Regions from separate parts of the Streptomyces sp. NPDC088762 genome, predicted to be linked through region 1. Evidence: predicted binding sites of a transcription regulator. Region 1 holds the regulator's gene; the other holds the start of a gene.
The links. The regulator HrcA, encoded in region 1, represses chaperone genes, less so after heat shock. The targets are predictions, from matches to a motif close to TTNGCACTCNGNNNNNCNGAGTGCNAA.
Positions count from the first base shown of each region.

Region 1 (3,386 bases):
CGCGTCGACCACCGCTCCGTGACCCGGCACGTACAGCGCGTCCTCGCCGCCCAGCGACAGCAGCCGGTCCAGGGCCGCGGGCCACTGCCGCGGCACGGCGTCTGTGCCCGCCTGCGGCTCGCCGGACTCCTCCACCAGGTCCCCGCAGAACACCGCCTCCCGCTCGCCGGGTACGCAGACGGCCAGGTCGTGCCCGGTGTGGCCCGGTCCCACGTTGGCGAGCAGCACCTGCACCCCGCCCAGGTCCAGCGTCCACTCCCCGGACACCAGGTGCTTCGGCAGCACCAGCAGGTCCACCGCCTCCGCGGCCTCCGCCTCGGCCAGGCCGTGGCGGACCGCGTCCGCGCGCAGCGCCTCCCGACCCGTCGACAGCAGCGCGTCGAGTCCGACCGCACCGTAGAACTCGGCCCCCGCGAAGGCGGCCCCGCCCAGTACGTGATCGAAATGGCCGTGCGTGAATGCGATATGGGTCACGTGCCGTCCGGTCAGCCGCTCCGCCTCGGCCCGCACCGCGGCACCCTCCCGCAGGCAGGAACCGGGGTCGATCAGGAGCACCGACTCGTCCCCCACCACCAGCCCCACCGTGCAATCCCACACCGGAAGCCGCCTCCGGCCGGTCCGCCCGGTCAGCCGTTCCCAGCCCGCCTCTTCCCAACGCACGTCCATGCCGCGACGCTACCCTGGCGGGCCTCCCTTGCCAGGGTCTTACTACCCGGCCGTACACTGAGCGGGGGGATCTCTGGCACTCGAACGATCAGAGTGCCAACGAACTGCCCACGAACAAGGCAACGGACCAGCTGGAGGTGCGCGCGATGCTCAGCGAACGCAGACTCGAAGTGCTGCGCGCCATCGTCCAGGACTACGTCGGGACGGAGGAGCCCGTCGGCTCCAAGGCGCTCACCGAGCGGCACCGTCTCGGCGTCTCGCCCGCCACCGTGCGCAACGACATGGCCGTGCTGGAGGAAGAGGGCTACATCGCCCAGCCCCACACCAGCGCCGGCCGGATCCCCACCGACAAGGGCTACCGGCTCTTCGTCGACAAGCTGGCGGGGGTCAAACCGCTGTCGTCGCCCGAGCGCCGCGCCATCCAGAACTTCCTCGACGGCGCCGTCGACCTGGACGACGTGGTCGGCCGCACCGTGCGGCTGCTCGCGCAGCTCACCCGGCAGGTCGCGGTCGTCCAGTACCCCTCGCTGACGCGCTCCACCGTGCGCCACGTCGAGCTGCTGTCGCTGGCCCCGGCCCGGCTGATGCTCGTACTGATCACGGACACCGGGCGCGTCGAGCAGCGGCTGATCGACTGCCCGGCGCCCTTCGGCGAGACCTCGCTGGCGGATCTGCGGGCCCGGCTCAACAGCAGGGTCGTCGGCCGCCGGTTCACCGATGTCCCCCCACTCGTCCAGGACCTCCCCGAATCCTTCGAGGCCGAGGACCGCGGCACCGTCTCCACCGTGCTCGCGACGCTCCTCGAAACCCTGGTCGAGGAAGCCGAGGAGCGGCTGATGATCGGCGGCACCGCCAATCTCACGCGCTTCGGACACGATTTTCCCCTGACGATCAGGCCGGTGCTCGAGGCGCTGGAGGAGCAGGTCGTGCTCCTCAAGCTGCTCGGCGAGGCCAATGAGTCGGGAATGGCCGTACGGATCGGGCATGAGAACGCCTACGAGGGGCTGAACTCCACGTCGGTCGTCTCGGTCGGTTACGGTTCGGGCGGCGAAACCGTCGCCAAGCTCGGCGTGGTCGGACCGACCCGCATGGACTACCCCGGAACGATGGGAGCGGTACGCGCAGTGGCACGTTACGTCGGACAGATCCTGGCGGAGTCGTAAGTGGCCACGGACTACTACGCCGTTCTCGGCGTGCGCCGCGACGCATCGCAGGACGAGATCAAGAAGGCATTCCGGCGGCTTGCGCGCGAGCTGCACCCGGATGTGAACCCCGATCCCAAGACGCAAGAGCGTTTCAAGGAGATCAACGCCGCCTACGAGGTCCTCTCGGACCCGCAGAAGAAGCAGGTCTACGACCTCGGCGGCGACCCGCTCTCCTCCTCGGGCGGTGGCGGCGGAGCCGGCGGCTTCGGCGCGGGCGGCTTCGGCAACTTCTCCGACATCATGGACGCCTTCTTCGGCCAGGCCTCGCAGCGCGGCCCGCGCTCGCGGACCCGCCGCGGCCAGGACGCCATGATCCGCCTGGACCTGGAGCTGGACGAGGCGGCCTTCGGGACCCAAAAGGACATCCAGGTCGACACGGCCGTCGTCTGCACCACCTGCTCCGGTGAGGGCGCCGCCCCCGGCACCTCGGCGCAGACGTGTGACATGTGCCGCGGCCGCGGTGAGGTCTCGCAGGTCACCCGGTCCTTCCTGGGCCAGGTCATGACCTCGCGCCCCTGCCCGCAGTGCCAGGGCTTCGGCACCGTGGTCCCCACCCCGTGCCCCGAGTGCGCGGGCGACGGCCGGGTCCGCTCCCGCCGCAGCCTCAAGGTCAAGATCCCGGCCGGCGTCGAGAACGGCACCCGGATCCAGCTCTCGGGCGAGGGTGAGGTCGGCCCCGGCGGCGGCCCCGCCGGCGACCTGTACGTGGAGATCCACGAGCTGCCGCACCCGACCTTCCAGCGGCGCGGGGACGACCTGCACTGCACGGTCACCATCCCCATGACGGCGGCGGCCCTGGGCACCAAGTGCCCGCTGGAGACGCTGGACGGCATGGAGGAGATCGACATCCGGCCCGGCACCGGGTCGGGGCAGTCGATCCCGCTGCACGGGCGGGGCGTCACGCACCTGCGGGGCGGCGGGCGCGGGGACCTGATCGTCCACGTCGAGGTCACCACCCCGACCAAGCTGGACGCCCAGCAGGAGGAACTGCTGCGCCAGCTGGCGAAGCTGCGCGGCGAGGAGCGCCCGATGGGCCAGTTCGCGCCGGGGCAGCAGGGCCTGTTCAGCCGCCTGAAGGACGCGTTCAACGGCCGCTGACCGGCCCGCGATCCGATACGCCGAGCCCGGCCGGGGACGCCCCCGGCCGGGCTCGCCGCATCCCCCGGCCGGGCCCGCCGCAGCCGTTCCGGCCACGCCGGGAAGCGGACTATGCCAGGCGAATGCGGTGATTCGGCCCCCTGAGCGGGACATGGCACGATGCAGTCCATGTCCACCGCACCGAACGGTCTCTGCCGCCATCCGATCGTGCAGGCTCCCATGGCGGGCGGCGCCTCCTGTCCTCCCCTCGTCGCCGCCGTGTGCGAAGCGGGCGGACTGGGCTTCCTGGCCGGCGGCTACAAGACCGCCGACGGCATGTACCAGGAGATCAAGCAGGTGCGCGCGCTCACCCGGCGCGCCTTCGGCGTGAACCTCCTCCTGCCGCAGACCGGCTACGTGGACCCGGCCGCCGTGGAG
Region 1 is NZ_JBIVKT010000018.1:76,437-79,822, reverse strand. Features, by position in the region: gene ACIP5M_RS30505 (MBL fold metallo-hydrolase) at 1-666, opposite strand, end outside; gene hrcA (heat-inducible transcriptional repressor HrcA) at 813-1,829, shown strand; gene dnaJ (molecular chaperone DnaJ) at 1,830-2,969, shown strand; gene ACIP5M_RS30490 (nitronate monooxygenase) at 3,138-3,386, shown strand, end outside.

Region 2 (3,386 bases), on a different contig from region 1:
GAAGCTGAACAGGGCCTGGGCCGACTGGTCCGAGGTGACGCCCGCCGGCCGGTTCTCCCAGTAGTAGGACAGGGGATCCAGCCATGCCGCCACGCGCGCCTTGACGTGGGGCTCCGTCGAGCCCACCGCGAAGGCGCCCACCGCCGCCATGAGCAGGCCGCACACGATCCAGCCGGTGCGCTCGGTGGCCACGTAGAGCATCACCACGAAGACGCCGAAGAAGATCAGCGACGTGCCGAGGTCGCGTTCGAAGACCAGCACCAGCATGGAGACGATCCACACGGTGATGATCGGACCGAGCTGGCGCATCGGGGGCAGCCGCATGCCGAGGAACTTCCGGCCGGTCAGGGCCAGCGAGTCCCGGTGGATGACGAGGTACCCAGCGAAGAAGATCGCGATCATGATCTTCACGAACTCGCCGGGCTGGAGCGAGAAGCCGAAGAGGATGATCCAGCGCTTGGCGCCGTACGTGTCGGCGCCGAAGAACGCCGGCGCGATCAGCAGCACCAGCGCGACGGCCATCGTGATGTAGATGAAGCGCTGCAGCAGCCGGTGGTCGCGCAGCAGCCCCACCACCAGGAGGCAGGCGGCGACCCCGACCACCGTCCACATCAGCTGGCCGGGCGCGTTCGCGTCCGAGTTGTACCGCTCGATGTACCCCTGGTCGAGCCGGTGGATCAGTACCAGCCCGAGCCCGGTCAGCAGCATGGCGAGCGGGAAGACCAGCGGATCCGCGTACGCCGCGAACCGGCGGATGCCCAGGTGCCCCACGAGGGAGAGCAGCGACAGGCTGATCGCGAAGCCGGTGAGGTTGGGCGGCAGCTCGCCGTTCATGGCGAGGCCGGCGCAGGCGTGGCCGAAGACGGCGATGGCGACGACGAAGAGCAGGAGCAGCGCCTCGGTGCGGCGGCGGGCGCCCGCCGTCGTCAGGGGTTTCAGTCCTCGCACGGGAAGCCGCCACGATCCGCGGGGGCGGACGGGGGCGGCGGCGGGGGTGATGCCTCTCGCGGGGCGGAGGCGGCGCCCGGTGCGCTCGGGCTCGCGTAGGCCTGGGGCCCGGTCTGCTCGGCAATGAGGCGCTTTATCTTCATATCGTCTACGACGAAGATGCCCTCGTCGTGGTTCCTTCGAGCCCCAGGAGGGGGCTGGGCGGGACCCCGCGGCAGGGCTGGCCGAAGCCTGTCCCGTCGCCCCGGCACCCCTCGACGGGAGGGGTGCGGAGGGTGCGGGATGACGCCATTGGCGGCGAGAATTGGCACTCCGCTTGACCGAGTGCTAATCGCCGGAATAGTGTCGCACCTGGCACTCGCCCCGGGTGAGTGCCAACACAGCGACAGGCAGGTCCGGCACCCGCGACGACGGATCGACCTGGTCGCCACCTCAGACAGTTAACCCCGGATCTCCGAAGGGGGAGGTCGGATCGTGACGACCGCCAGCTCCAAGGTTGCCATCAAGCCGCTTGAGGACCGCATCGTGGTCCAGCCGCTCGACGCCGAGCAGACCACGGCCTCCGGCCTGGTCATCCCGGACACCGCGAAGGAGAAGCCCCAGGAGGGCGTCGTCCTCGCCGTGGGCCCGGGCCGCTTCGAGGACGGCCAGCGTCTCCCGCTGGACGTCAGCGTCGGCGACATCGTGCTGTACAGCAAGTACGGCGGCACCGAAGTGAAGTACAGCGGCGAGGAGTACCTCGTCCTCTCGGCTCGCGACGTGCTCGCGATCGTCGAGAAGTAATCGCTTCTCCAGTTTTGCTTTGAGCTGCGCCCCTGGTCACCCTGCTGATGCCGGGGGGCGAGGGGCGCAGTTCGTTCTAGGCGGTCGCGGTGAGCGGCCGAGGATCGCAACGAGAGGGCTGAACCGCTCCCATGCCGAAGATTCTGAAGTTCGATGAGGACGCCCGTCGCGCCCTCGAGCGCGGCGTCAACAAGCTCGCCGACACGGTCAAGGTGACGATCGGCCCCAAGGGCCGCAACGTCGTCATCGACAAGAAGTTCGGTGCCCCCACCATCACCAACGACGGTGTCACCATCGCTCGCGAGGTCGAGCTGGACGACCCGTACGAGAACCTGGGCGCCCAGCTCGTGAAGGAGGTGGCGACCAAGACCAACGACATCGCGGGTGACGGCACCACCACCGCCACCGTGCTGGCGCAGGCGCTGGTCCGCGAGGGTCTGCGCAACGTCGCCGCGGGCGCCTCCCCGGCCGCCCTGAAGAAGGGCATCGACGCCGCGGTCAAGGCCGTGTCCGAGGACCTCCTCGCGACCGCCCGTCCGATCGACGACAAGTCCGACATCGCCGCCGTGGCCGCGCTCTCCGCGCAGGACACCCAGGTCGGCGAGCTCATCGCCGAGGCGATGGACAAGGTCGGCAAGGACGGTGTCATCACCGTCGAGGAGTCCAACGCCTTCGGCCTGGAGCTGGAGTTCACCGAGGGCATGGCCTTCGACAAGGGCTACCTCTCCCCCTACATGGTCTCCGACCAGGAGCGTATGGAGGCCGTCCTCGACGACCCGTACATCCTGATCAACCAGGGCAAGATCTCCTCCATCCAGGACCTCCTGCCGCTGCTCGAGAAGGTCATCCAGGCCGGCGCCTCGAAGCCGCTGCTGATCATCGCCGAGGACGTCGAGGGCGAGGCGCTCTCCACCCTCGTCGTCAACAAGATCCGCGGCACCTTCAACGCGGTCGCCGTCAAGGCCCCCGGCTTCGGTGACCGCCGCAAGGCGATGCTCCAGGACATGGCCACCCTCACCGGTGCCACCGTCATCGCCGAGGAGGTCGGCCTCAAGCTCGACCAGGCCGGTCTGGACGTGCTGGGCACCGCCCGCCGCGTCACGATCTCCAAGGACGACACGACCATCGTCGACGGTGGCGGCAGCCACGAGGACGTTCTCGGCCGCGTCAACCAGATCAAGGCCGAGATCGAGTCCACGGACTCCGACTGGGACCGCGAGAAGCTGCAGGAGCGCCTGGCGAAGCTCGCCGGCGGCGTCTGCGTCATCAAGGTCGGCGCCGCCACCGAGGTGGAGCTGAAGGAGAAGAAGCACCGTCTCGAGGACGCCATCTCGGCGACCCGCGCCGCGGTCGAGGAGGGCATCGTCTCCGGCGGTGGCTCCGCGCTCGTCCACGCCGTCAAGGTCCTCGAGGGCAACCTCGGCCTGACCGGCGACGAGGCCACCGGTGTCGCGGTCGTGCGCCGCGCCGCCGTCGAGCCGCTGCGCTGGATCGCCGAGAACGCCGGTCTCGAGGGTTACGTCATCACCTCGAAGGTCGCCGAGCTCGAGAAGGGCCAGGGCTTCAACGCCGCCACCGGCGAGTACGGCGACCTGGTCAAGGCCGGCGTCATCGACCCGGTGAAGGTGACCCGCTCCGCGCTGGAGAACGCCGCT
Region 2 is NZ_JBIVKT010000016.1:181,990-185,375, reverse strand. Features, by position in the region: gene ACIP5M_RS29320 (FtsW/RodA/SpoVE family cell cycle protein) at 1-948, opposite strand, end outside; gene groES (co-chaperone GroES) at 1,423-1,731, shown strand; gene groL (chaperonin GroEL) at 1,863-3,386, shown strand, end outside.
Region 2: a site for HrcA is predicted at 1,253-1,279, ahead of groES (co-chaperone GroES). Genes of this name have one in related genera too.